DNA from 2 places in the Arthrobacter sp. Y3224055 genome. Region 1 is predicted to be linked to the other one. Evidence: riboswitches for the same ligand, from Rfam matches in the RefSeq annotation. Region 1 holds a riboswitch; the other holds the start of a gene.
The links. Region 1 has a riboswitch for cyclic di-AMP ahead of AC5RTY_RS16535 (NlpC/P60 family protein). Riboswitches for the same ligand answer to the same signal wherever they lie in the genome.
Positions count from the first base shown of each region.

Region 2: another riboswitch for cyclic di-AMP. It lies ahead of AC5RTY_RS15355 (C40 family peptidase); the one in region 1 lies ahead of AC5RTY_RS16535 (NlpC/P60 family protein).

Region 1 is NZ_JBNHGB010000008.1:56,394-64,192, reverse strand. It holds gene AC5RTY_RS16565 (FdhF/YdeP family oxidoreductase) at 1-1,243, opposite strand, end outside; gene fdhD (formate dehydrogenase accessory sulfurtransferase FdhD) at 1,295-2,179, opposite strand; gene AC5RTY_RS16555 (molybdopterin molybdotransferase MoeA) at 2,278-3,447, opposite strand; gene AC5RTY_RS16550 (DUF6457 domain-containing protein) at 3,444-3,722, opposite strand; gene mobA (molybdenum cofactor guanylyltransferase) at 3,772-4,473, opposite strand; gene AC5RTY_RS16540 (HNH endonuclease) at 4,470-4,970, opposite strand; gene AC5RTY_RS16535 (NlpC/P60 family protein) at 5,344-6,138, opposite strand; cyclic di-AMP (ydaO/yuaA leader) riboswitch at 6,143-6,311, opposite strand; gene AC5RTY_RS16530 (NlpC/P60 family protein) at 6,831-7,454, opposite strand; cyclic di-AMP (ydaO/yuaA leader) riboswitch at 7,558-7,730, opposite strand.
Region 2 is NZ_JBNHGB010000006.1:253,775-261,573, reverse strand. It holds gene AC5RTY_RS15365 (HNH endonuclease signature motif containing protein) at 1-43, opposite strand, end outside; gene AC5RTY_RS15360 (MDR family MFS transporter) at 205-1,725, opposite strand; gene AC5RTY_RS15355 (C40 family peptidase) at 2,107-3,015, opposite strand; cyclic di-AMP (ydaO/yuaA leader) riboswitch at 3,019-3,183, opposite strand; gene AC5RTY_RS15350 (LysR substrate-binding domain-containing protein) at 3,433-4,365, shown strand; gene AC5RTY_RS15345 (MFS transporter) at 4,492-5,853, opposite strand; gene AC5RTY_RS15340 (MBL fold metallo-hydrolase) at 5,850-6,920, opposite strand; gene AC5RTY_RS15335 (aldehyde dehydrogenase family protein) at 7,205-7,799, shown strand, end outside.

The DNA of each region.
Region 1 (7,799 bases):
TGGAGTGGCCGCGGACCGGGCAGGCACCGGCGCCGGGCTTGCCGAAGTTGCCCTGGAGCAGCAGCAGGTTCACGATTTCGCGCAGGGTATCGACCGAGTGCGGCTGCTGGGTCAGGCCCAGCGCCCAGCAGATGATGGTGGCCTTGGACTTGGCCAGCAGCCCGGCGACCTTGGCGATCTCCAGCCGCGACAGCCCGGTGGCCTTCTCGGTTTCGGTCCAGTCGACGTGCCGGCGGGCTTCGACGTACTCCTCGAAACCTTCGGTGTTCGCGTCGATGAATGCCTTGTCCACGACGGTGCCCGGGGCGCGGCCTTCTTCTTCGAGCAGCAGGTGTCCCAGCGCCTGGAAGAGGGCGAGATCCCCGCCCACCTTGATCTGCAGGAATTCGTCGGCCAGCGCGGTGCCGCCGCGCAGCAGCCCGTCCACCGACTGCGGGTCCTTGAACGCCATCAGGCCGGTTTCGGGCAGCGGGTTCACCGCCACGATGGTGCCGCCGTTGTCCTTGCACTCCTTGAGCGCGGAGAGCATGCGCGGGTGGTTGGTCCCGGGGTTCTGGCCGACCACGAAGATCAGTTCGGAGTGGTGGATGTCCTCCAGCGACACGGTGCCCTTGCCGATGCCGATGGTCGGGTTCAGGGCGCTGCCGGAGGACTCGTGGCACATGTTGGAGCAGTCCGGCAGGTTGTTGGTGCCCAGCGAGCGTGCGAACAGCTGGTACATGAACGCGGTCTCGTTGGCGGTCCGGCCCGAGGTGTAGAACACGCAGCGGTCCGGCGTCGTGGCCCTGATGCGTTCGCCAATCAGGCTGAACGCGTCCGCCCACGAGATCGGCGAATAGTGCGTCTCCCCCTCACGGATGATGACCGGCTCGGTGATCCGGCCCTGCTGGCCCAGCCAGTACTCGGTCTTCGTGGAGAGCTCTTCGATGGAGTGGCGCGCCCAGAACTCGGGCGTGACGGTGCGCTTCGTGTTCTCCTCCGCCACCGCCTTGGCGCCGTTTTCGCAGAACTCGGCCGGCTTGCGCGGACCGGTGATGGATTCGGGCCAGGCGCACCCCGGGCAGTCGAAGCCGCCGCGCTGGTTGATCCGCAGCAGCGACCGGGCGGTGCGGGAGACGCCGGCCTGTTCGATGCCGCGCTCCAACGCAACCTTCACCGCCGGAATACCGGCGGCGACCTTCTTCGGTTCCTTGACCTTCAGGGTGCTTTCATCAATGTCATTCACGGGTGCCGGACGAGTCATGCCCCTAATGTATCCCGGCTCACACCGGTTCCCCGACTCACCCGGCGCGTCTCACACGAAATTCCCGACGGCGGCGCCCACCCGCCCCGGGTGGGCGTACACGTTAATGCTGCGGCCGCGGCTGAAGCCGGCCAGCGTCAGTCCCACCTTTTCCGCCAGCTCGACGGCGAGCGAGGACGGCGCGCTCACGGCCGACAGGACGGGGATCCCCGCGAGATAGGCCTTCTGGACCAATTCGAACGAGGCGCGCCCGGAGACCTGCAGCACCGTGTTGCGCAGCGGCAGCCGCCCCTCGCGCAGCGCCCAACCCACCACCTTGTCCACCGCGTTGTGCCGGCCCACGTCTTCGCGCAGGCAGAGCAGTTCGCCCGCGACGCTGAACAGCCCAGCGGCGTGGACGCCGCCGGTGCGCTCGAACACCTGCTGCCGTTCGCGCAGCCGGTCCGGCAACTGCAGCAGAATCTCCAGCGGCACTTCGCCGCCGGCACCGGTGCCGTCCGCGCCCGGGGAGGCTCCGCCGTCGTCATGGTGCAGCGGGAAGCGCGAGCGCTTCGTCACGGCGTCGATCGAGGCGGTGCCGCAGATGCCGCACGCGCTGCTGGTGACCACCTGCCGGTCAAGCCGCGGATCCGGCAGCGCCACCCCCGGCGCCAACTGGGCCTCCACCACGTTGAAGGTCTGCCGCCCGTCCTCGTCCTCGCCGGCACAGAAGCGCATCGAGACGAGATGTTCGGGCGACCAGATGACGCCCTCGGAGACCAGGAAGCCGGCCACCAGGTCGAAGTCGTCGCCCGGGGTGCGCATGGTGATGGAGAAGGCGCGGCCGGCCAGCCGGATCTCCAGCGGCTCTTCCACCGCCATCACGTCCTCGCGGCGGCGCGGCGGCGCATCGAGACTGAGTTTGAGCACCTTGCGGCGCTGCGTCAAGCGGCCCATGAAGTTCTCCTCTACTGCCTGTAACAAGGGTAAGGCAGCCACGCGGCTGCGCGCGGCGGGCGCGGCGGGCGGGGCCGGCTGCGCGCTGGGAGCGCCGTTTACCAGGGCAGCTCGAGGGCCGGCAACTGCTCGCCGGGTTCTGCGCCGGCGGCCGGCACCACCATCACGCCGTCAGCGGCCGCCAGTCCCCGCATCATCGCCGAACCGATGCGGTCCGCGGGGACGGCACCGCCATCCGGCGACCGGCCGTAGGGCACCAGCCGGTCCTGGTCGTGCAGCGGTGGCATGGCTGTTCCGGCGGGCACGGTGCGCAGCGGGGCCAGCGGCCGGCCGGTCATCCCGGCCAGCAGCGGAGCCGCCAGGGTCAGCAGCGCCATCATGGCGGCCAGCGGATTGCCCGGCAGGCCCACCAGCAGCCGCCCGTCGGCCAGCCGGGCCAGCAGCGCCGGATGCCCCGGACGCATCCGGACGGACGGAACCAGGATCGTGGCCGCGTCCGCATCCAGCACCCGGCGCAGATGATCGGCCGACGAGTGGCCCGTTCCGCCGGTGGTGACCACGACGTCGCCGCCGCAGCCGGCGATGGCTTCCGCGGTGGCCGCGAAGTCGTCGGGCAGCCGCCGGCTGTCCACCACCTGGCCGCCGAGCCGGGCGATGATGGCCGGCAGCGTGGGCCCGAACGTGTCCCGGACCCGGCCCGGTGCGGGAATGCCCGAGGTGACGACCTCGTCGCCGGTGAGCAGCAGGGCCACCTGCGGCACGGGGGCAACGGGGAGCGCGTCGTGGCCGCACACCGCCGCGACGGCCAGATGCGCCGGGGTCAGCACGGTGCCGGCGGAGACCACGACGGCGCCGGCGGCGGTCTCCTCGCCGGCCGGGCGGATGTGCCGCCCGGGGGCCAGTTCCCGCGCGTCGGTCCCCGCGCACAGCTGCAGCCGGCCAGTCGCCGCGGTGCCGCATTCGCTGCGCAGCACGCTGTCCGTGCCGTCGGGGATCAGGCCGCCGGTGACTACCGGGGCGGCCAGCCCCGGCCGCAGGGCGCTGCCGGCCGGCACCAACTGCCACGGCCCCGTGCCGGCAATGGCCCAGCCGTCCATGGCGGAGGAAGCGTAGTGCGGGACCGGCACCAGCGCCGGCAGGTCGCGGGCCAGCGTGCGGCCGGCACAGGCGGCCAACTCCACCTTCGAGAGATCGGGCCGCCCCGCGTCCCGGCCCGCGGCATAGGCGGCTCTGCGGGCGTCGTCCCAGCGCAGTCCGGAGCCACTCACTCCTGCACTGCGCCGTGCCGGCGCGCCACTTCGTCGGCCACGCGGGAGGCGGCGCGCATGGCCACCTCAGGTGTTGCCTGTCCGGTGGCGGCCGCCAGGCCGGCCGCGTAGCCCACCACGAAGGTGGTCAGGGGCGCCGCCGGGCGGATCACGCTGTGCGCCGCGACGCCGGCGAGCCCCAGCACGGCGTCGATGTCAACGGGCGTGTCTTCGATTTCCAGCGCCTGGAGCAGTTCGCTGACGAAGGGGGAGAGCTTTTCGGCCGCTCCGGACACAATGGCCTCCGATCCGCCCGGTGCGGGCAAGTACAACGTTTGTTTCAGGCTACGGCGCAGGCCGAACAATGCCAAAGCGGCCCGCGTCCTGCCACGTGTCGACATCGGAGGTGTGGCCCCCTGACGGGCCCTCGAGCGTGACTTCCGCGGCGGGCAGGCCGCCGAGCAGCCGCCTGACCGGCTGGCCGGCCAACCCGGCTGCTCCCCCGGCGTTCCGCACCGCGGCCTCCAGCGCCGTGCTGTCCGCGCAGCAAGCCAGCGGCTGCTGTTTGCCGTCGGCGTCCACCGGGATCCAGAGCCTGGCCTCCGGCCGGCTGACGGCGTGGCGCAGCAGCAATTCCGGCAGCCCGGACAGCATCGGCATGTCGCAGGCGAAGAGCAGCGTGAACGGCGCCCGCACGGAGGCACCGCCGTCGTCGTCCCGCGCCCGCGCGGAGCCCCCGCCGTCGTCGTCCCGCAACAGCGCCTGGATCCCCGCCGCGATGCCCGCTGCCGGGCCGGAGAACGGCGGGTCCTCCCGGGTGAGCGTCAGCCGCAGCGGCTGCGGGACCAGTGCGCGGCGGAAAGCTTCCACTTCCTCGGACAGGTCGTCGGGGCCGACGACGGAGATCCGCCGGGCCCCGCGGACGGCCTCCAGCGTGCGGCGCAACAGGGTGGATCCCTCGAGCCGCAACAGTGCCTTGGGGCTGCCGCCCAGACGCGAGGACCGGCCGCCGGCCAGCACGACGGCGTCGAAAAGCGGAGCGGTCACGCGGCGGTATGGGTGTCGAGGAACTGGCTCCAGGCCGGGGCGGGACGGTCCAGGTCGCGGATCCGCCAGCGGGCGCCGCTGGGCGGCCGGGGCGTGAAGCGCAGGCTCCAGCCCATTTGGGCCAGCGTGCGGTCGCCCTTGGCGTTGTTGCAGCGCAGGCAGCAGGCCACCAGGTTCTCCCAACTGTCTTCTCCCCCGCGGGACCGGGGCTTGACGTGGTCCACCGTGGTGGCTGTCTTCCCGCAGTAGGCGCAGAGGTGGTTGTCGCGGCGCAGGACGCCGCGGCGGGTCACCGCGGTGTCCTTGTTGTACGGCATCTTAATGTAGCGGTTGAGCAGGATGACCGAGGGGCGGCCCAGTATGTCGTTGGGGCCGACGACGGGGTCCCCGTCTTCGGCGATTACGCTGGCTTTGCCGGTGAGCACAAGAAGCAGCGCCCGGCGGAAGGTGACAACCGCCAGGGGTTCATAACCAGCATTCAGAACGAGTGTGCGCATGCACATTCCTCTAGGTCTGGCCAACCCGACCGGTGCTTCAGATCCCGGTCCGGGACTGGATTTTCTGCACTGACAGTCAAAGAGTATGACGGCGAGTGCGTTCCGCGCTAACTTTTTCGCTGCCCGCGGGCCGTCGGAATGACGCCGCGGGCGGTCCGGCGGCGCGGGGCGGGCGGTCCGGCGGCGCGCCGGCGGGCGGTCCGGCGGGCGGTCCGGCGGCGCGGCGGCGGGCACCCGCGGGGTTCACCTTGGGCCGTGACGAGACAGTCCGCGCAGGCGTCTGGCCTCCCGACAACGCCGCCGGCCCCGGTGCGCGCGCTGGGCGTGCACCGGGGCCGGCGGGACGGTCGCTGCGGACCGGGAAGGCTTGTGCCTAGTTGACGCGGATGGCTACGTAGCCGGATCCGACGTCCGCGCTGGCCAGTGCCGTGGTGTAACCGGTCCAGCCGCCGTGGATGGCCTGGCCGTTGCCCACGTAGATGGCGATGTGCGCAACACCTGCTCCGCCGTCGGAGTAGTAGAGCAGATCGCCCGGCTGCGGGGTGGAAACCTGGGTGCCGTAGCTGAAGAACTGTGCGGGTGCGAGGTCGCCCACCGAGAAACCGGCGGCGCGCAGCGCCTTCTCCACCATGGCGGTGCAGTCCTGCGAGATGCCGATCTGGCCGTATGCGGAGGACACCAGCGTGGAGGCCACGCCGCTGGCGGAAGCTTCGGCCTTCGCCGGCGCTGCCTTGGCTGCGGGAGCCGCGGCGGCTGCCTTGACCTCGACCGCGGGAGCGGCGGCCTGGACGGCACCCTGGGCGGTGTCTGCGGCCTCCTCGACGACCGGGGCCACTTCCTCGGCCACGGCTTCGACGACAGGCTCGGGCTCCGGGGCCGGAGTGGACTTGATGGCGGGACGCGAGAAGGTCAGCTCGACGGCACTCGAAGCCTGGACGGTGTCCACCTGCACGCGGCTGGGTACGGACACCGTGGATGCGGTGCGTTCGATGGAGGTTGACTGCGCGGGAACCGCGGCGGTCAGGGCCAGTCCGGACGCGGCAGCGATCACGGCTGCCGAGCGACCCATGGATCCGGCATTGGACGAGACGGCTTTGGAAATCGTCTCCAGCGGGTTGGTGCGGACGGAAACGGCGCGGTGGCGCCCCGTAGCGGTGTCATTGAACACGTTAAAGGCCTCTCCCAATGCCTGCGAGGTGAGCTGTCGGATTCGGATGGGAGTGCATCCGGCCGCAGCCCTCCCCGGCATTGCCTGAGAGTGCTGGCGACTTAACCCCAAGGGTTCCTGTACGGAACCCGAAATTGGTTCCCCCGCCTCTGCCCGCGAAGTTTTTTGCGAACGGACTCCGGACGGTGGCAGAGCTCGGCAATCCACCCGGAGGTCCCAGCCGTTTGGCAACTGGCACGCGTTAGAGCGTATACGATCAATCACGCATTGTCACATTCTGATCACGGCGTGGTGATGTTTTGATTACGACAGCCGTCGGAGCCCTGCTGCCAGACGGTTCCGGGACGGGGCTGGTACGAAGGGTGCACCGTGCGTTTCGGGGCTGCGCGCACGTTCCAAGCGCCGTTGTCGCGCGGGTCTTCCGAACGGGTCATCCGCGCCCGTTTCCGAGCAGAGGTTCCGCGCGGCTCCGGACCCGACTTCGCGCACGGGTCTTCCGCGCGCCGACCGGACCCCTTCTTCGCGCCACTCCTGGGCAGGTCTGCCGCGCGCTGTGTCCGCGCGCCGATTCCGCCCAGGTCCTCCGCGCGCCGCACCCGCGCACCGATTCCACCCAGGTCCTCCGCGCGCCGTTTTTAACGCCCGCAGCGCGCCCCGAAGGACGCGCCGCGAGAAGGCCGTGACAGGAAGCGCTAGCCTGCCGGACGGATGAAGACCGGGCCGGAGCCGATGTAGGCGCTGCCCAGAACAGTGCTGTAGCCCGCCCATCCGCCGTGGACCGCCTGGCCGTTGCCGACGTAGATGGCCACGTGGGCCACGCCGGCACCGCCGTTGGCGTAGTAGATGATGTCGCCGGGCTGCGGGGTGGCCACCTGTGTGCCGTAGGCAAAGAACTGCGCCGGGGCGAGGTCGCCCACCGCGAAGCCTGCCGCGCGCAGGGCGTTCTCGACCAGGGCCGTGCAGTCCTGGGCGACGCCGATCTGTCCGTAGGCGGCCGCGACGATGGCGCCGGCGGCTCCGCTGGCGGCAGCCTCGCCGGCCTTCTTGACAGTCTTGGTTTCGTTCGACCCGGCGTCGTTGCCGGTCGTGGGGTTGATTTCGTTGGAGACGGCCTGGACAACCGGCTCCGGCGCGGGGGTGGAGGTGATCCCCGCGCGTTCGAAGGTCAGCTTCACGGCTGCGGAGGCCTGCACGGCTTCCACCTGCACGCGGGCCGGGGCCTCGACCCCTCGGTCAGCGCTGACAGCCTGGGCCGGGATGGTACCGGTCAGAACCAAGCCGGTAGCGGCGGCGATCACGGCACCCTGACGTCCCATGGTTCCCGCATTCGCGGACACAGCCTTGGAAATCGTCTCAAGCGGGCTCGTGCGGACGGGGGTCGCACGATGGCGGCCCGCAGTAATGCTCTTGGACACGGTCTGTACCTCTCCCAAATGCCTGCGAAGTGAGCTGTCGGGTTCGGATGGGAGTTCATCCGGCCGGCAGGCTGCGGGCTGGTGGCCCGGGCCTGGTCGGCTTTACCCCAAGGACACCGTGCGATGTCCGGGAAGTGGTTCCCCCGCCTCTGCCATGCGATTCGGTGCGAACGAACTTCGGGCGACGGCAGAGTTCGGCATTCCGCCCGAAGGTGCCAGCCTGTTGACGACGGGCACGGGTGAAAC
Region 2 (7,799 bases), on a different contig from region 1:
CCTGCCCTGCCCCCGTAGCTTCATCCAGCACCTCGATCGCCATAAATACAGCCTATGAAGCCCGCGAACAGGGTAGGAGAACCAAGGGTCGGCATGTGGATGAGCAAGCGCACGGGGCTGGCTGTGGAGAAGAAGTGGATGGGTGAACAGGCCCCGGCGGCGGCGGCGAAAGCCAAGCGTTCAAATTACGCCCGGGCCCCGTCGTCAGCGGGCGACCGGCGCGCCCTCCACTGAAGCCGGCTCGCCGGCGGGCTCCTCCACCGGTTTCCGAATGAAGAAAGCCGCCGCCACGGCCACGATGGAGATGAGGGCTCCGGCCAGGAAAGCCATCCGCACTCCGCCTGCCACCGCCGTCGTCGTTGCCGCACCTTCGGCGGAAAGAACGGCCGCCTGCATGGACATGACGGTGACGAACATGGCGGTGCCCGCTGCCCCGGCCACTTGCTGCACCGTGCCGATGACGGCGCTTCCGTGCGAGTACAGTTGCCGCCGCACCGACCCGAGACCAGCGGAAAACAGCGGCGTGAACAGCAGCGCCAGACCCACGCTGAGCACGATGTGCGCCGCCAGCAGCGTCAGCGCGGCGGTGTCCTCGCTGACCGTGGAGAAGAACCAGAGTACGGCGCTGACCACCGCCGTCCCCGGCACCAGCAGCACCCTCGGGCCGAACTTGTCATAGAGCCGGCCGACGGCCGGGGCCAGCAGGCCCATCAACAGCCCGCCCGGCAGCAGCATCAGCCCGATCTGCAGCGGCTCGAGCCCCAGGACCTGCTGCATATATATAGGGAGCAAAATGATGGTGCCGAACAGTGCGGCCATGCTGACAGCCATCAGCCCGACGGACACGGAGAAGTTGCCGGAGCGGAAGGTCCGCAGGTCCAGCAACGCCCTGTCCGAGCGCTGCAGCCGAACCTGACGGAGCAGGAATACCAGCAGCCCCACGCCGCCGGCCGCAAATGCAACCCACATGGCGGCACCCGTGCCCGGCCCCGCCGTCGTTGTTCCGTGCCCGGCGCCGACCTGGCTGAGGCCGTAGATCAGCCCGCCGAAGCCGATGGCGGAGAGCGCCACGGACGGCAGGTCCAGCGGCACCGGCCGGGGCTCGGTCACGTTCTGGATCCGCCGGTTGCCGACCGCCAGCATGGCCAGCGCGATCGGCAGCACCAGCCAGAACATCCAGCGCCAGGACAAGGTGTTGAGGATGATGCCGGAGATGGTCGGGCCGATGGCCGGCGCCACTGATATGACAATCGAGACGTTGCCCATCGTTTTGCCGCGGTCCTCGGCCGGCACCAGGTTCATCAGCGTGGTCATCAGCAGCGGCATCATGATCGCGGTGCCCGACGCCTGGACCACGCGGGCCACCAGCAGCACCTCGAACCCCGGAGCCAGCGCGGCCAGCAGCGTTCCCGCGGAGAACAGCGCCATCGAAGCGGTGAAAACCTGGCGCGTGGTGAAACGCTGCAAAAGGAATCCGGTCACCGGGATGACCACGGCCATGGTCAGCATGAACGCCGTGGTCAGCCACTGCGCCGCGCGGGCGCTGATGCCCAGGTCGTCCATCAGGTCGGTCAGCGCCACGGACATGATGGTCTCGTTCAGGATCACCACGAACGCAGACATCAACAGGATGCCAATCACGCGGCGGTTCCGGCGCGACTCATCAGCCGTCAGCCCGCTGCCGCGGGCGGGTCCGGGCCGTGCCGAGGCTCTGTTCGTCGACATATCTTTATTCACGGGAAGATCCTCGCGTGGAAATCGTGCTGTTGGGGGCGGCCGGAAACAGCCCAAGAAGGCCGGGCGCAGGCGGAGTAACAGCTTAACCTGCCCCCACTGACTCCTATTCCCGGCGGTCAACCTCGAATAAACAACGACGCCGGTGCTCGCCGCCGGGCGGCAACCGCCTCCTGCGGGGGAGGGGCGCGCGCCAATGGTTCCCCCACCGGTCCCCTTCAAGAGGACTCCGGCCGCGTCGTTTAAGTGGAGGGAAAGTCGCGCTTACGGGTTAAAAGAGGAGAAGCCCCGCCGGCGCAAGGCCGACGAGGCTTCCCTGTGATCCTGGACCGGCCGTTGGGGGATTAGCCGGTCCAGGAGTTTTAGGGGTGGTTACATCGTGTAGTAACCGGTAACGGGCATGGCGTTCACGTCGTGCACCATGGTGCCCTGACTCGGGTTCAGGGCGCTGATCATTTTGCCGCCGCCCAGGTAGATGCCCACGTGGCCGCCGCCGTTCTGCACCACCAGGTCGCCCGGCTGCGGGTTGCTGGTCGGGGTAAGGGCGCCGCCCTGGTGCTGGCTGAGGCGGGGGAGGTCAACGCCGGCCTGGGCGTAGACCCACTGGGTGAAGCCGGAGCAGTCCCAGCCGGCCGTGGAGGTGCCGCCCCAGACGTAGGGCGTGCCCTGGGCGGACAGGGCGATGTCCACGATGCTCTGGTTGCCACCGGTGGAGGCCGGCTTGATGTCGGCGCTGGCCAGCGAGACAGTCGCGGCGTCGGTCGACGCAGCCAGGGTCGTAGCGGCTCCGCCGCCGGCCTGCGCTGCCTGTCCGCCACCGGACTGTGCGGATCCGGTCAGCGCGATCTGGTCGCCCGGGTAGATGATGGAGTACGCGCCCAGGCCGTTGATGGCCAGCACGTCCTGCACATTCTTGCCGTACTGGGCGGCAATCGTGCCCACGGTGTCGCCCGCGACCACGGTGTGCGTGGTGGCACCGGTAGCGGCACCGGCGTCGGCGGCCGAGCTGGTAACGGAAGCGCGCTCCACCTCGAAGCCGGCGTTGGCCGGAGCGGCAACGGTGTCCGTTGCATTGGCAGCGCCGTAGGTCGGGACCGTGACATCGGCGGCGGCATTGGCCGGCAGGCCGGCACCCAGCATCAGGCCACCGGCGGCGGTGACGACGGCGGCGCCGCGGCCGACGGTTCCGGCGCGGGACGATACAGCCTGGGACAGACCGGCCACGGTGGTGTTGCGGACCGGGGTGGCACGGTGGCGTGCGCGATTGTTTTTGAGCAGCAAGAAGATACCTCTCCCAATGCCTGCGAGGTAAGCTGTCGGGTTCGGGTGGGAGTCACCCGGCCGTGCGGCAGTGCGGTAAGCACTCCGTACGACTTAACCCCAAGAGCCCCAAGAGGGGCCCGGAATGTGGGTCCCCCGCCTCTGCCAGATGTCTAGCGAACGAACTCGGAAAGGCTGGCAGAGCTAGGCAATACCCTCCGAGGACATCGGCGCATGATCGCCGACGTGCTGAAAACATTACATAACGGTTCGGTAACTGTCCAAGCCCTGAAATTTACCTGTGGATAACCTGAGAGCCATCTTGCGGTCAGGAGCGAGCAACCCCCAGGGGGCCGTTGCACGCGTCCGTCACGGTACAACGGGCGCAACAATCGGCCGATTAAGCAGTCGCTGCGGGCTAACTTGTACGCTGGCAGAGTGGTGGACTTCACGCTTAAACAGCTGCAGTACTTTGTGGCAGTCGCTGACCACGGCTCAATCTCGGCCGCCGCCGCCGCCAGCCACATCTCACAGGCGGCGATGTCCCAGGCGCTGACAGAGCTGGAGCGGATCGTCGGCGCGCAGCTGATGGTGCGGCACCGGTCCCGCGGAATCGCCCTGACCGGCGTCGGGCAGCAGTTCCTGCGCGACGTCCGGAGCCTGGTCCGGCACGCCGACGACGTGCAGAACAGCATCATCGAGCGCCAGCAGGGGTTGGTCGGCCCGCTGGCCATCGGCTGTTACAGCACCCTGTCCGCCTTCTGGGTTCCGGTGATCAGCGAACGGTTCATCAAGCCGCATCCGCGCCTCACCGTGACCATGGAGGAAGGCGAGGCCGCCGAGCTGCAGCACCGGATGCAAGAGGGCTATTTGGATGCGGTGCTGACCCATACGCGGCACCTCTTGCCCGGCGTGCAGGCCCGCACCGTCAAGGAAGGCCGGCCCTACGTCCTGCTTGCTGCAAGCCACCCGCTGGCTTCGCGCAAAAGCGTCCGGCTCGCCGAGCTGGCCGAAGAAGACTTCGTCTCGCTGGACATCCCCACCGTGCGAGATAACCAGTTGGTCAATCTGCGGCTGTCCGGGCTGGATCCGAAGATCGCCTGGCGATCGTCAAGTTTTGAGGCGGTGCGGGGCATGGTGGCGCGCGGCCTCGGCTACACCGTGCTGGTGCAGCGGCCGCCGGGCAATTACAGCTACGACGGGCTTCCCCTGGCCACGGTGGAAATCGACGGGCCGGTCGGTCACAGCGATGTCTGTGTGGCCTACGCCAGCGTCACCCGGCCCAGCCTCAGGCTGCGGGCATTCCTGGACTTCTGCGCAGAGGTTGGCGGCGCTGCGGCGAGCGGATGGGATGAGCACACGACGGCGTGATCCACCCTGAAGGCGCTGCGGCGAGCGGCTGGGATGAGCACACGACGGCGTGATCCCGCTTAACCGCGACGGCGGCCGCTGCCTCGGGCAACGGCCGCCGCATGCCGGTACGGCATGCTGGAGGAACTACATGTTCTCCGCGGTCAGGTCCTGGTCCTTTCCTTCCTTGATAGCCAGGATGCACAGCCCTGCGAGGACGAACGCGCCGGCCCAGACCGTCGCCACCAGCCACAGCTCGCCGCCGGCCGCCAGCACCAGCCCGCTGGCGATCATGGGGGTAAAACCTGCGCCCAGCGTCGAGGAGAGCTGGTAGACCAGCGAGGCGCCGGTGTAGCGCATCCGGGTCGGGAACAGCTCGGCGGTAAACGCCCCGAACGGTCCGAAGATCGTGCCCTGGATGACGCCGTTGGCCAGGAACAGCCCGATCGCGAACAGCCACAGCGTCCCGAGCTCCAGCATCCACATGATGGGGAAGGCCAGCACCGCGCCGGCGGTGATGCCGATCAGCATCACGGGCCGGCGGCCGAGCTTGTCGCTGTGCCGGGCCGCAAACCAGATGGCGACGACGGTCAGCGCCGCGCCCAACGCTTTGACGTTGAGGACGCTCGTCCGGTCCAGGCCGACCTCGTCCACCACATAGGAGATGGCCCAGACGGTCATCAGGCCTTGGACGGTGTAGGAGCTCATCCCCACCAGCGTGCCCATGATCACGTTCTTCGGGTACTTCGTCAGCACCTCGAGAATCGGGATCTTTTTCTCCTCGGCCTTGTCCTCCAGCGCAAGGAACAGCGGGGACTCGGCGACCTTGAGGCGAACGATCAGGCCAATGCCCACCAGGACGATGCTGATCAGGAACGGCAGCCGCCAGCCCCAGGTCAGGAACTGCTCGTCCGGCAGCACGGACACGGCCGAAACCGCCAGGGTGGCCAACACCGCACCGGCGGGACCTCCCATGTTGGCGAAACTGGCCGCGAACCCGCGGCGTTCCTTCGGTGCGTGTTCCAGGCCCATCAGCATGGCACCGCCCCACTCGCCCCCGACGGCCAAGCCTTGGACGATGCGCAGGACGATCAGCGCCAACGGAGCGGCCATGCCTATCTGCGCCGTGGTCGGCAGCAGGCCGATCAGGGTAGTCGCCACGCCCATGAGCACCATGGAGGTGATCAGCACGCCCTTGCGCCCCAGCCGGTCACCGAAGTGGCCGAAGATGATCCCGCCGAGCGGCCGGGCGATGTAGCCGACCGCCAGCGTGGCGAAGGAGGCGAAGATCCCCACCGCGGGGTCCAGGTTCACGAAGAACACCGTGTTGAAAACCAGCGCCGCCGCGGTGGCGTAGAGGATGAAATCGTAGAATTCGATGGCACTGCCCAGGAAGCTGGACGCCAGGATGCGCCGCATCTCCGGGGTGTTGAGGCTGGGGACCTTCAGGTCCCCGGGCTGCCTGTCGTTCGCCGCAGGGGCCGACGCCGTCGTCGTGTTATTGCTCATGGTGCAACCGCCATTTCGTCATGATCGGCGACTCCGGTGGATTCCGGGTCGCTGGAAGAGAAGGAGATAACGTCCAGATCGTCGGGGATCAGGAACGTGCCGCTGAAGTCCTTGCCGTGTGCCTGCCAGACTGCGTCCGGCGTGGTTCCCGGCACCAGGTGGTGCAGAGCCAAGGTGCGGGCGCCGGCCTGCCGCGCGATCGCGATGGCGTCCTGCGGCGAGGTGTGGGACCTGCGGTGGTGGTCCATTGAGGCCCGGGCTTCGTCGGAATCGATGCTGCCGTACGCCCGCTGCACCCAGTCGAAGTCGATGGCCTCGTGCAGGAGCAGGTCGGTGCCGCGCGCCAGCCGCACCAGGTTCTGGCAGGGGGCGGTGTCGCCGGAGATCGTGACCGACCCTTCGGCCGTGTCGAACCGGAAGGCGAAGGCGGGTGCCACGGGCGGGTGCTCCACCAGGGTGGCTGTCACGGTGACCAGTTCATCGCGGTAGATCTCGAACGGCTCCATGCCGGCCGGCGTCGGGTTCTGGTTCGGGTGGTAGCCGACGGCGTCCGGGACCGCGATGTCTTCGGCCACGAAATAGTCCAGCGGCGAGGGGCGCAGGGCGTCGATGACCCGGTCGTTGAGGTCGGTGGCGTAGGCCTGCATCAGGTGGTGGAACATGTCCCGAGTGCCCGGCGTCGGCAATTGCGGGAAAACGGGCGACGGCGGAACCGTGGCGCGGGGTGAAGCCGGCGGCAATTCTCCCCGGTCGCCGGGTCCCAGGATGCGGATGCTCCGCTGTCCGGGCGTGAGTGTGAACAGCCCGAAGATGGCCAGCCCGGCCAGATCGATCGTGTGGTCGGAATGCAGGTGGGTCAGGAAAATCCCGCGCAACGACGAAACCTGCAGGCCCGCTTTCATCAGCTGGCGTCCGACTCCGTTGCCGGCGTCCACCAGATAGACGGCATCGCCGACGACGACGGCGGTGGCGATGCCGGTCCGGCGGCCTGCATTCTCGCCGGTCCACCAGCGGGGACCGCCGGCGGTGCCCAGCGTGACGACGTGCGGCTTGAGGGAATGGGTCATCGGTCGAGCTCCTCGGTGTTTTTCCGCCTGTGGTGCCGGCGGAACCTGAATCCCATGATGCGGCTCACAATCACTTTCGTAAAACGGTAATAACCGACCTACTTAAACGGTTTCACTTATAACAAGGCCGACCCGTCGGCTGCCGGCGATCCCCATCCGCGTCCGTGCCATTGTCCGGGCACGGCGGCGGGAGTAGGCTCCGCCTTATCCGGGCCGCGGGGACGGCCGGCGCTTCGGCTGTGGTCGGCGGCGTGGCCCAGCCACTTCGGAAAGGAATGAGCGCCATGCCCATCACGCGTGAGTTGATCATCAACGGCGAGCACGTCCCGGCAGCCTCCGGCAAGACCACCGAGGACATCGGCCCCTACACGGGCGAACCCTTCGCGACCGTCGCTGCCGCCGGGCCGGAAGATGTCACGCGAGCGGTCGACGCGGCGTCGGCGGCCTTCGACGGTTGGGCCGCTACGCCTCCCACCCAGCGGGCAAAGATTTTCCTGAAGGCTGCGGATTTGTTCGAAGAACGGATGCAGCAGGGCATCGAGCTGATGGCCGGCGAGGTGGGCGGCGTGGCGGTCTGGGCCGGGTTCAACGTCCAGTTGGCCGCCAACATCCTGCGCTCGGCCGCCGCGGCCACCACCGCGCCGCGCGGCGACGTGCTGGCCACCGATCTGCCCGGCAAATTCTCGTTCTCCGTCCGGCAGCCCTACGGGGTGGTGGCGGCGCTGTCTCCGTGGAACGCGCCCTTCATCCTGGGCATGCGGGCCATGGCCATCCCAATGGCCGTGGGAAACACCGTGGTGCTCAAGCCCAGCGAGGACGCGCCGCTTTCCTGTGGCCTGTTCCTCGCGGACGCGTTGCTGGATGCGGGCCTGCCCGCCG